DNA from 2 places in the Rossellomorea marisflavi genome. Region 2 is predicted to be linked to the other one. Evidence: riboswitches for the same ligand, from Rfam matches in the RefSeq annotation. Region 2 holds a riboswitch; the other holds the start of a gene.
The links. Region 2 has a riboswitch for FMN ahead of ribD (bifunctional diaminohydroxyphosphoribosylaminopyrimidine deaminase/5-amino-6-(5-phosphoribosylamino)uracil reductase RibD). Riboswitches for the same ligand answer to the same signal wherever they lie in the genome.
Positions count from the first base shown of each region.

Region 1: linked by a shared signal. The riboswitch ahead of K6T23_RS13615 (ECF transporter S component) and the one ahead of ribD (bifunctional diaminohydroxyphosphoribosylaminopyrimidine deaminase/5-amino-6-(5-phosphoribosylamino)uracil reductase RibD) in region 2 are both predicted to bind FMN.

Region 1 covers NZ_CP081870.1:2,589,496-2,594,997, forward strand. The annotation lists gene K6T23_RS13600 (RecQ family ATP-dependent DNA helicase) at 1-492, opposite strand, end outside; gene K6T23_RS13605 (YpbB family protein) at 489-1,460, opposite strand; gene K6T23_RS13610 (ferredoxin) at 1,767-2,015, shown strand; gene K6T23_RS13615 (ECF transporter S component) at 2,099-2,668, opposite strand; FMN riboswitch at 2,820-2,956, opposite strand; gene K6T23_RS13620 (M23 family metallopeptidase) at 3,032-3,874, opposite strand; gene K6T23_RS13625 (hypothetical protein) at 4,528-5,502, opposite strand, start outside.
Region 2 covers NZ_CP081870.1:2,422,592-2,428,093, reverse strand. The annotation lists gene K6T23_RS12680 (NUDIX hydrolase) at 1-100, shown strand, start outside; gene K6T23_RS12675 (patatin-like phospholipase family protein) at 113-961, shown strand; gene K6T23_RS12670 (hypothetical protein) at 1,301-1,993, shown strand; gene K6T23_RS12665 (hypothetical protein) at 2,067-2,285, shown strand; FMN riboswitch at 2,395-2,538, shown strand; gene ribD (bifunctional diaminohydroxyphosphoribosylaminopyrimidine deaminase/5-amino-6-(5-phosphoribosylamino)uracil reductase RibD) at 2,662-3,759, shown strand; gene ribE (riboflavin synthase) at 3,762-4,415, shown strand; gene K6T23_RS12650 (bifunctional 3,4-dihydroxy-2-butanone-4-phosphate synthase/GTP cyclohydrolase II) at 4,432-5,502, shown strand, end outside.

The DNA of each region.
Region 1 (5,502 bases), 170 kb from region 2:
CGGCATCCCGAGACGTTCCCTCGCCTCCCCCAAGTCGAGGTAGTCCGGTCGGAAATCGGGGCCCCACTGGGAAATGCAGTGTGCTTCATCGACCACGAACAGCCCTACTCTGATTCTTGAAGCGGCTGTACGGAATGCCTCACTTTTCATCATCTCCGGAGAAACGAATATGAATTTGAATCGATGGATGTGGTCCAACGCCCAGGCTTTCTCCTGATAAGTAAGAAATGAATTAAGGGCGATCACACTCTTCTCCCCGTTCACCTTCATCTGTTCCACCTGATCCTGCATGAGGGATAGCAAAGGGGAAACAATAAGCACCTGGCCATCCAACAGCTGACCGGGAAGTTGATAGCAGAGCGATTTACCGGTTCCAGTGGGTAGCATGGACAACGTATCACAGCCATCAAGAATGGAAGTGATGGTTTCTTCCTGTCCTGCACGAAACGTTTCGTAGCCAAAGTGACGCTTCAGTTCTTGTTGTAGATTCACGGGGTCTCACCTGCCTTCGCAATGACTGCACGGATCTGAAAATAGGACAACTCAGGAAATCTTTCCTTTATCGGCTTAAGGCGCTTCGTCTTTAACTCTGTCAGAACGCCCAGCACCTCTTCGTACACCCCTTCATCTATGAATGACGTGACGGGAAAGTCATGGAGTGTCAATATGATCTCGATTAAATGGTCTTCAATCGTATTCACTTTCAGCTCCCGGATCCTGGCGATTTCCTCGACGGGTATCCCCTTCTGAAAAAGCTCGAGCGTTTTTTTGGTCGAAGCGGTGAGGGGTTGGATATGCTCCTTTTCCTCTATGATCGAATAGACTATCGGGTAAGCACCTGCATCCTCTTTGGCACGTGCGATGATAAAGTGGAGAAGGTTCAGGAATCTGAACCGGTACTCCTCACGGTCCACACCGAACCGGTCTGCTGATTGCCCTTCCGTTGCTCCATAGTCCCGGTATCCCGTCAGCCGCTCAACAAGGATCCCCGGATCTTCACCAGGCATTGTTTGGGCTAGCAAGGTGTACAGCTCTTCAAACAGCTTTGCTGACAAAACTTCGGTCTTCCCCTGCTTCCGTATGAACACTTTTAACCAATCTTGAACTTTCCGGTCCCTCTGCACGGGAAAGTACGATGTTTCGTTCATTCGCGCATTGGATAACACCTGTACCAGTAGGCTGAGTCTCTTCCAAAGGAGGATGGACTGATCACCATGCTTCAATCCATCCATATGGGCGGGGTACGGTTTTTTTTGAAAGTAAACCGCCAAGCCCTCTATTCCGGAATGAGTCAGCCGGGCACGATTATCGTCGTTCAGCGTGATGAATTCCTTATCCTGAAGCATAGCAATGCAACGGTCAAAGTACTCCCTTTTCAGTTTTGGAAGTGACAGGAAGAGAGCCTGCAGCCCAAAGAGATGTGCATCCTGTATGGATTGTGAAGACTTTTTCCCTTTCATGATATGGAAAACGGAATAAACAGACCGTTCTTCCCCTAGCCTTTTCAGGGAGTCCAAAATCAAATAGTGAAGATATGTCAATGCGATGACTCCTTAACGTGTAGGTTATTGTCAAATATTGTACCACGAAAACACCCTCAACCGAGGTTTTGTTTTGACGGAAACGGATAAAAATATGAAAAAGAGTACCTAACTATTGAAAAGTTACCCATTCCTCTATAAAATGATGATTAGTAATTGATTTTCACCATTAAACAACGTGTATAATGATGAATTATATAGAATTATCTTCGGGAGGTTTTTTCTTTGCCAAAGTATACGATCGTGGACAAAGATACATGTATCGCTTGTGGAGCTTGCGGTGCAGCAGCACCAGATATTTATGATTATGATGATGAAGGTATTGCATTCGTCACACTGGACGATAACCAGGGGACTGTTGAAGTTCCTGACGTCCTTGAAGACGATATGGTCGATGCATTCGAAGGTTGCCCTACCGATTCCATCAAGGTAGCTGACGAACCATTCGACGGCGATGCGTTGAAATTCGAATAGGATGTAAAAAAGACGGCGATTGTTCGCCGTCTTTTTTATGTTGTTTGAATAGAAATGAGCCTCCAGGGGAGGCTCATTTTCAATTAGGCCATGCGTCGATTTCCGAATTGCTTCGTCAGCCACTTTTGGATCCTGATGAACAGCAGTGTGAACACAGCCGCTACCAGGATTCCCTTAAGGATATTAAATGGAACGATACCGGTCACGATGATTTCTGCCGGCAGTTCGAAATTCATAAAGTATTTATAGGCTGGAAGGAAGATGAAATAGTTCATGATCCCCATGCCGATGCTCATGACCAGCGTACCGGTTACAAGCCCGGTAAGTAGGCCTTTTTTCGTTTGGAAACGTGAATAGATAAGGTGAACGGGCAAGATCAGGAGGATCCCAGCAGCAAAGTTTGCCACATGTCCTACCGGTACACCTGTTTCAGAACCGGTCAATACATAATCAATCACATTCTTGAACAGTTCCACCAGGATTCCTGCGCCTGGTCCCAGAGCGACCGTTGCCATCAAGGCCGGTACATCACTGAAGTCGATCTGCAGAAACGCCGGAAAAGGCGGGATAGGGAAGTTTAAAAGCATCAATACATACGAAATGGCACTCAGCATACCAACTGTGACGAATGTGCGTGTCGTCATTTTTTTCATAGCACTCTCTCCTTTTGGAGATTCATCTCAATCGAAGATGGTCATGCCCGAGCCCCAATAAAAAACTCCCAGATAAAAGATATCCAGGAGAGTTAAAGGCATGCTCGAATAGACATTCAGACTTCCCTTTTCTGAACGCATTGGCAGTAACCTTCATCTTCTCCCATCCAGACTATACTGTCGGCTTTGGAGTCTCACCAAATCCTGCCTCAAAAAGGCTCGCGGGCTTAGAAGCAAAAATGCTTCATCACCGCCGGTAGGGAATTGCACCCTGCCCCGAAGATGAATCATATTATTTTATTCTTACTCATTATACATAAGAAGTGCCATTATGTGAAGAGAAATGCTTTGAATTCGAAACAATCAGTGGATCCTTAACGTTTGCGATGGATAGATCGGCGAATCCCTGCGTAGATCATTGGCCGCCAGAAGCTTGTCCAGTTCTATTCCATGAGCGACGGCAATAGAATAGAGTGTGTCCCCCTGTTCTACTTGATAGGAATCCATCCTTAAGCTCAATTCCTGACCTACAGCGATCGTGGCATCCTTCAGACCGTTCCATTTCTTAAGGTCATCCACGCTCAGACCATGTTCATGGGAAATGGACCATAGTGTATCGCCTTTCTTGACTCGATACTGATCACCTGCAACCTGTGACGCCGCAACGATCTGATACGGATCTTTCTTTTCAGCGAACACCACTTGTCCGACCCCGCCTTGTCCAAATACGACAAAAGGATCGATGGCATTCTCCTTCTCAAACGTCCATTCTCCTGCGTGGATCTCAAAATGAAGATGGGGACCGGTGGATATCCCGGTATTCCCAAGCTTCCCGACCTGCTCACTCCTATGTACTTCCTGCCCTTCTTTTACCCCTCTTGAAATGAGATGAGCATATACCGTCTCATATCCATTGTCATGACGAACGAATACCACATGACCATAGCTATCTGATAAGTACGACCTTGTTACGACCCCGTCTGCCACCGAATGAACGGGGCTGCCTTCCTCGCCCCCGATGTCCATTCCTTTATGGGTCCCGGATCTGGAACCAAACACATCTGTAATGGTGCCATCAACCGGAAACCTCCATTCAGCAGTGGAATCACTTTCTGCTTTTGCGACTCTCCCTGTCATGAAAATCATGCCTACACACAGCGCCAACACAATCACAATCAACAGTCTCCGACCATAATCAGCAATCATACCGTTCCTCCTAATAAATGCTCACCCAAAATTGAACAACACCTCTCACTATATGCCCCTTCCCGCTACACTATTCCAAAAAAACCCTACCCATCAGTCTGCCATTATACAAAAGAAATATACCAAGAAAAGCGGAGGCGGGTGGTCCTGAGGCGACAAGCATAAGGCAAAGGCACTGGAAAGGCGTTCTGTGCCTTTTTGGGGACTTTGCCTTATGACCTCGAGCCTCAAGCCCCCGGAGCTGGACAGGAAAAAAGCGGAGCGGGGCTGACATTTTATGAATGATTGCATGAAGACGGGACCGTTCCTTTCCGCTGCAGGGACTTGCTTTCCTGCGGGGAGGAAGTCGAGCTTCCTCGGCTGCGCCTGCGGGATCTCGACCTTTCCTCTTTTCCCGCGGGAGTCAAGTCCCTTCCGCTCCAATACACTCTGTGTTTTTTTATGGTTGCTTTTAATACTTTATGGGTGGTGAAATCATTTCTGCTGAATATGTAGAGTTGATGGATTTTCAAACGAAGAGGTGGTTCCTGTGTTTTGGATACATATCGATTTGAATGCAGAGTTAATAGCCATGGATTTGCTCATTTCCCCTGTACGTCATTTCATATCATCAGGCAAAAAAAAAATGAAAAGCGGGAGATCCCGCTCTTCACTTATTCCTGTAGGGTAATTCGATTTGGTGCGATGGGTGTTTCGATTGGTGCATCGAATGCAAAACCGTCCCATTCTTCTTCGCTGATGTTTTCAAACATCACCTGTTTGTAGCCGAAACTTCGCGCTGTGAGGAGGAGTGATTCGATTAGCTCCAGGGCTTCTGTTTCATCCATATTCTCCAGGTGTACTTCATTCATGAAACTGATGATCGGGTAAGTGCCCTTCTCGACTACGCGAACATTCAGTCCTTCGGGTATGGCACTTTCATAAAATTCAGATCCGGCTTCATTCATGGCTGTAACTGCACTATCCAAATCTTCATATTCCAGGTTATCCGGTACAAGAAAATGGTCAAGCCCGTTAGGAGAGTACACAAAGAAAGCTTGTTTTGCATTCTTCGGCAGCTCGATTTTCTTTAGGACCCCGTATCCGCTGAATTGCGGATAATTCCCATCCTTATCCTTGAGATGAAGTTGGTCAAAGCCCCTTCCCTGGAAGGAGTAAAACAAAGAGTAGTAGAAAGCATATTCCATTGCGCTATTGCCCGTATACGCCTGATCCCCATTCAAGGTGAAATTGATATCATCTCCATACCCTTTTGAAACGGTTCCTTCCAAGGGAACGAATTCTTCCATACTAAGGTCTTCTTCTGGAATGAGCTTAGCGAGTTCCGTATATCCATCCAGCCACTCATCTTCATCCGACAAGTGCTTGGTCACGCTCACAGGGACAGGGACTCCTTCAGGTGAAATAAGGCCGAACGTATAGACTTCAGCATCCTCCACCATGCTTTCATAGAGGGAGAGTCGTTTCTCTCTATCAGCCACAGCCTTATCTGCTTGAAGGTCCTTGCTTTCATCCATCATTGAAGCTCCCTGATCTGAGCGGCTTTCTTCTAGCTGTGACTGCTGTAGAAGAGCGGGGCTCAGCAGGGTGAAAATCAAGATGGCGGCAACGGCAACCAGTCCGGGTAT
Region 2 (5,502 bases):
TCTAAGAGGGAGCTATAGGCCCGTCTGGATGTCGCTTGATGAAGCGGTGTCTACGACCCTGTACCCCGAGCAAGTGGAATCGTTTTTAGTGAATCGGTAAGGAGGAAACATCATGAAGATCAACGGAGGACTTGTATTGGAAGGTGGGGGCATGCGGGGGATCTATACCGCAGGTGCCCTTGAATACTTCCTTGAGCAGGGAGTGGACTTTCCTTATGTGATCGGGGTATCGGCCGGGGCATGCAACGCGGCATCGTACCTATCGAGACAAAAAGGCAGAAATCGCAAGGTCAATGTCGATTTCATCCGTGACCCCCGCTATTTGTCCTGGAGAAATTACTGGAAGAACGGAGAGCTTTTCGGGATGGACTATGTTTTCGAGGAAATCCCCCGAAGGATCGTGCCGTTCGATTTCGATGCGTTCGCCTCAAATGAGAGTGAATTCGTGATCGGGACGACCAACTGTGAAACAGGAAAACCCCAGTATTTCCGAAGAAGCGACTATGGGGAGGAGCTCCTCACAGCGATCAGGGCATCCAGTTCCCTCCCGTTTGTTGCCCCCATTGTGAATTTTTCCGGTCACGAACTACTTGATGGCGGCATCAGCGATCCAGTGCCTTTCCAACAGGCGGAAAGGGATGGATATAAGAAGAATGTGGTGATTTTGACGAGGAACCGAGGATATATGAAAAAGCCGTCACGGTTCTCCTATTTCGTGAAGCGGAAATATCCGCAGTATCCCAATTTGTACAATGCGCTGAAAAACCGGTATCTCCATTACAACCAAACGATTGCTGAACTCGAGGAAAAAGAGCGTAGGGGGGAAGTCATCATCATCCAGCCCCAAGAACCCCTCCAAGTAAGCAGGATTGAGAAAAACCCTGCTAAACTGGATGCTCTTTACCAACAGGGGTATCGAGACGCAGAATCACAGCTGAACCGGATCTTATCATGGACATAAGAAGCTTATTCATAGGAAATCCGAATTCATTTGCCTAAATGCAATTGAGTTCGGTTTTTTTTGTTAAATGGCCATTTAAATCCAACTGCTTCTAGCGGTTCTGGAGTGCAATGAAGATTCCAGCGGGAAGAGTAGCGGATGTGAGACTCCTAAGGCTTACGTGCTAAAAGGGGAAAGTGAAGTCCTGAAAGGAACATCGTGAGTGGCAATAAGAACCTATACGGATTTTGTTCGTCCTCAAATGCTCCCTTTTTGTTTTGTCCCAAGTTCTTTCCTGTTCTGTATATGAGGGATGGTTCATAGCATAGTAGAGATTCCTGCTTGAAAGGACGGGCTTAAATGAATCTCTATCAAATCTACAAGAACGAGCAGTATACCCTCCTTTTCAGGGGAACGATGTACTTCCTTGTGGGTGTCGGTATGCTCCTCGTCATACATGACCTTTTCTATTTTCCCCTTTTGATTTTCATACCGGCCTGTTCCAATCTGTATCTTTCGCTCAGTATGAACAGGGAGCTTAGGAAAGCGTACCGGATCTGGTTCCGCGAGCTGCCGGTATCAAGCAGCACCCTGATCGGAGTATCAACGAAGGAAGGGTATTTTTATGTGAAAACCAACGGGTGGGTGAAGTATGCCGTTCACCGGCAGCAGCCGCTCAGCTCAAGAAAAGAATATACCTTTTTCAGGGAGAATAAAGATCCCATTTCTATTCTAAAGGGGAAGCGGGTCCTGAACATGGATCACCCCGTTGAAAAACGGTTCATTTTAAAATATGCCAGCCGGACCGCCCTTGAGTGGAGGAGCCTCGAAAATGATAAAATCCTGATTTATAAGGGTGCCGAGAAGTGGATATTAAACTACAATGGCGTAAATATATTTGCCATCCAAAATGGGATTCTCCCGGGGCACCTCCATTCCATTTTCGATGCCCACCACACCTTGATTACGCTATTTGAATCCTACTCAGATGAATTGGACTGGTTATTTTCCTTTCTTTGGCATCTCGATCTGGAGTTTTATATTACTCCTTGAAAGGATCATATACTTGAAAAAGAACGTACGTTCGTATATAATCAGTTCATACTAGGTAGAATGGAGTGGGCTTATGGACTACTTGATGAGGAAGGCAATCGAAGAAGGGACACCATTGAAAATCATCTATATCGATCGTCAATCGCGGCTGAGCGAGAGGATCATAACCATTGAGGCCATAACCCCCACACATGTTCGTGCCTACTGTTATACAAAGCGGGCACTCAGGATGTTCAGTCGTGAGAATATCCTTTCGGCCGAGATGATCCGGGATAGGAAATATGGCGCATGAGTGGGACGGTACCTGTTTCTAGTTCGAATGATACTTTGCAGGATCGGCAAAAAACTCAAAGCTTGACAATCAATTTGGATTGAGGCGATAATCAGTACATAATCGAATAGGTTTCCTTCGGGGCAGGGTGGAATTCCCTACCGGCGGTGATGAGCGAATGCTCTCAGTCCGTGACCCGGCTAATGGTTATTAGACGGTGGATTTGGTGAAACTCCAAAGCCGACAGTGAAAGTCTGGATGGGAGAAGGAACGGCAAGTATGTATCTCTGATTTTTTAAACAATCAGGATAGATGCTTTATTTCGTCATGCCAAACTTCCCCCAAGACTTCGTTCTTGGGGTTTTTTTATGAATGAATCAGGAGGTGAAAGATCAAATTGGAACCTAATGAATACATGAAGCTTGCCCTTCAGTTGGCAAGGTCCGCTCAAGGCCAGACTTCACCAAACCCCGTCGTGGGAGCGGTGGTTGTCAAAGATGGCCGCATTGTTGGCACCGGAGCGCATCTCAAGGCGGGCGGCCCCCATGCAGAGGTCCATGCAATCAGGGAGGCGGGTGATAAAGCCGAAGGGGCAGATATTTACGTGACCCTGGAGCCTTGTTCCCATCACGGACGTACGCCTCCGTGTGCAAACCTGATCATCGAGAGCGGGATCAAGCGCGTCTTCATTGCTTGCAAGGATCCCAATCCCCTTGTAGGAGGGAAGGGAATCGAGCTGCTGAAGCAAGCGGGTATCGATGTCTTCCTCGGCATGGGAGAATCTGAAGCCCTTGAGCTCAATAAGCATTTTTTCCACTTCATCCGGACAGGCACACCCTATGTGACACTGAAGTCTGCCGTGACATTGGACGGCAGGACTGCTTCTTCGTCCGGAGACAGTAAATGGATCACAACAGAACAATCAAGACTGGACGTCCACTATGATCGTCACCGGCATGACGCGATATTAGTTGGAGTCAACACCATCATTCAAGATAATCCGCACCTGACCACCCGTTTGCCCCAAGGTGGAAAAAACCCCATTCGACTTATCGTGGATACGCACCTGCGTACCCCGATTCATTCCCATATCATTCAAGATCGTCAAAGCCCGACCATCCTCATCACAGGATGCGAGGTGCCTGAGTCCCGTAAACAGGCATACATTCAGGAGGGATGTGAAATACTCTCCCTATCAGGCCCAACCATTACCATGAAAGAACTTGTTGCTGAACTTGGTAAAAAATCGTTTGTATCGGTTTATGTAGAGGGTGGCAGCAGCATTCACGGAAGCTTCCTTCAGGAGGAAGCCTTCCAGGAGCTCATCCTTTATATGGCTCCGAAACTACTCGGAGGACGGGACTCGTTCCCAAGCTTCGGTGGAGAGGGCTTCCCATCCATAGCCGAAGGTCTCCCCGTGGAAATCAAAAGCGTTGAAACAATCGGTAAAGATATGAAGATTACCGTGGTACCCCAGGAAAGGAAGGAAGATTGAGCATGTTCACAGGAATCATTGAAGAAATAGGCAGTGTCAAAGGAGTCCGCTCATCCGCCTCTTCCATGGAGCTGAAGCTTGCTGCAGGAAAGGTCCTGCGTGATGTGGCAATCGGAGATAGTATATCGGTGAACGGAGTATGCCTGACGGTCACCACATTTTCAAAGGATGAGTTTACTGCAGATGTGATGCCGGAGACCTTCAAAGGGACGTCCCTCAGAAATCTTAAAACGGGAACAAAGGTCAATCTTGAGCGCGCCATGGCGGCAGGAGGCAGGTTCGACGGCCATTTCGTCAACGGACACGTGGACGCAGTGGGTACGATCAAAAGTCTCCAGGAATTGGAGAATGCACTCTACGTCACCATCAACATTCCTTCTGAACTTTCTGTGTTTTTTGTCCAGAAGGGATCAGTCGCCATCGACGGTACGTCTCTGACCGTATTCGGCATCACAGACGATTCCATCACGGTCTCGCTTATTCCGCAAACGAAGGAAGATACGGTCCTCGGATCCAAGAAGATCGGTGACGAGGTCAACATCGAATGTGACATGATGGCCAAGTATATTCACCGGTTCTTCACAAAGAAAACTGAAACAACAGCTAAGAAAAGCTTGAGCTATGACTTCCTATCGGATCATGGCTTCGCTGACTAACCAGGGAGGGAATAGGATGTTCAACACAATCGAAGAAGCCATCCGCGATCTCCGCGAAGGTAAACCCGTCATCGTCATCGATGATGAGAATCGGGAAAATGAAGGGGATTTCATCGCCCTTGCTGAAGGTGTCACGCCGGAGGTCATTAATTTCATGGCCAGGGAAGGGCGGGGGTTGATCTGCACGCCCGTAGATGAGGAGATTGCCGGTCGACTCCATTTGAATCAGATGACGTCAACCAATACAGATCACCACGGGACAGCGTTTACGATCAGCGTGGATCATGCTTCCGCCAAGACTGGGATCAGCGCATTCGAACGCGCCCACACCATCAAGGAATTAGTGAATCCTCTCTCGAAACCGGATGATTTTAAGCGCCCGGGGCATGTGTTCCCACTTGTATCAAAACCAGGTGGCGTGTTGAAGAGGGCGGGACATACGGAAGCAGCCGTCGATCTCGCCCGCTTGGCAGGCTCGACACCCGCAGGGGTGATCTGTGAAATCATGAACGAGGATGGCAGTATGGCAAGGGTTCCCGACCTGAAGATCCTGGCTGAAAAGTGGGGACTTTCCTTCATCACGATCGAAGAGCTCATCCGGTTCCGAAGGAAAGAGGACAAGCTGATCAATCGTGAGGTGGAAATCAATCTGCCGACTGATTTCGGTGATTTCAAGGCGATCGGGTATACAGAAGTCCTCACGGGTAAAGAGCATGTCGCCCTCATAAAAGGGGAATGGACCGAAGAAGAGGAAATCCTTGTCAGGGTTCACTCGGAATGCCTCACAGGAGATGTATTCGGGTCCAACCGCTGTGACTGTGGTCCCCAGCTGGCAACGGCACTGACCCAAATAGAACATGAAGGGAAAGGGATCCTGTTGTACATGAGACAGGAAGGACGCGGAATCGGACTGATCAATAAGCTGAAAGCCTATAAGCTGCAGGAAGAAGGCTATGACACCGTGGAAGCGAATCATAAGCTCGGCTTCGATGCCGATCTGAGGGAATATGGAATCGGTGCCCAGATCCTGAGGGATCTCGGGGTGAAGAAAATGAAATTGCTGACCAATAATCCCAGGAAAATCGCG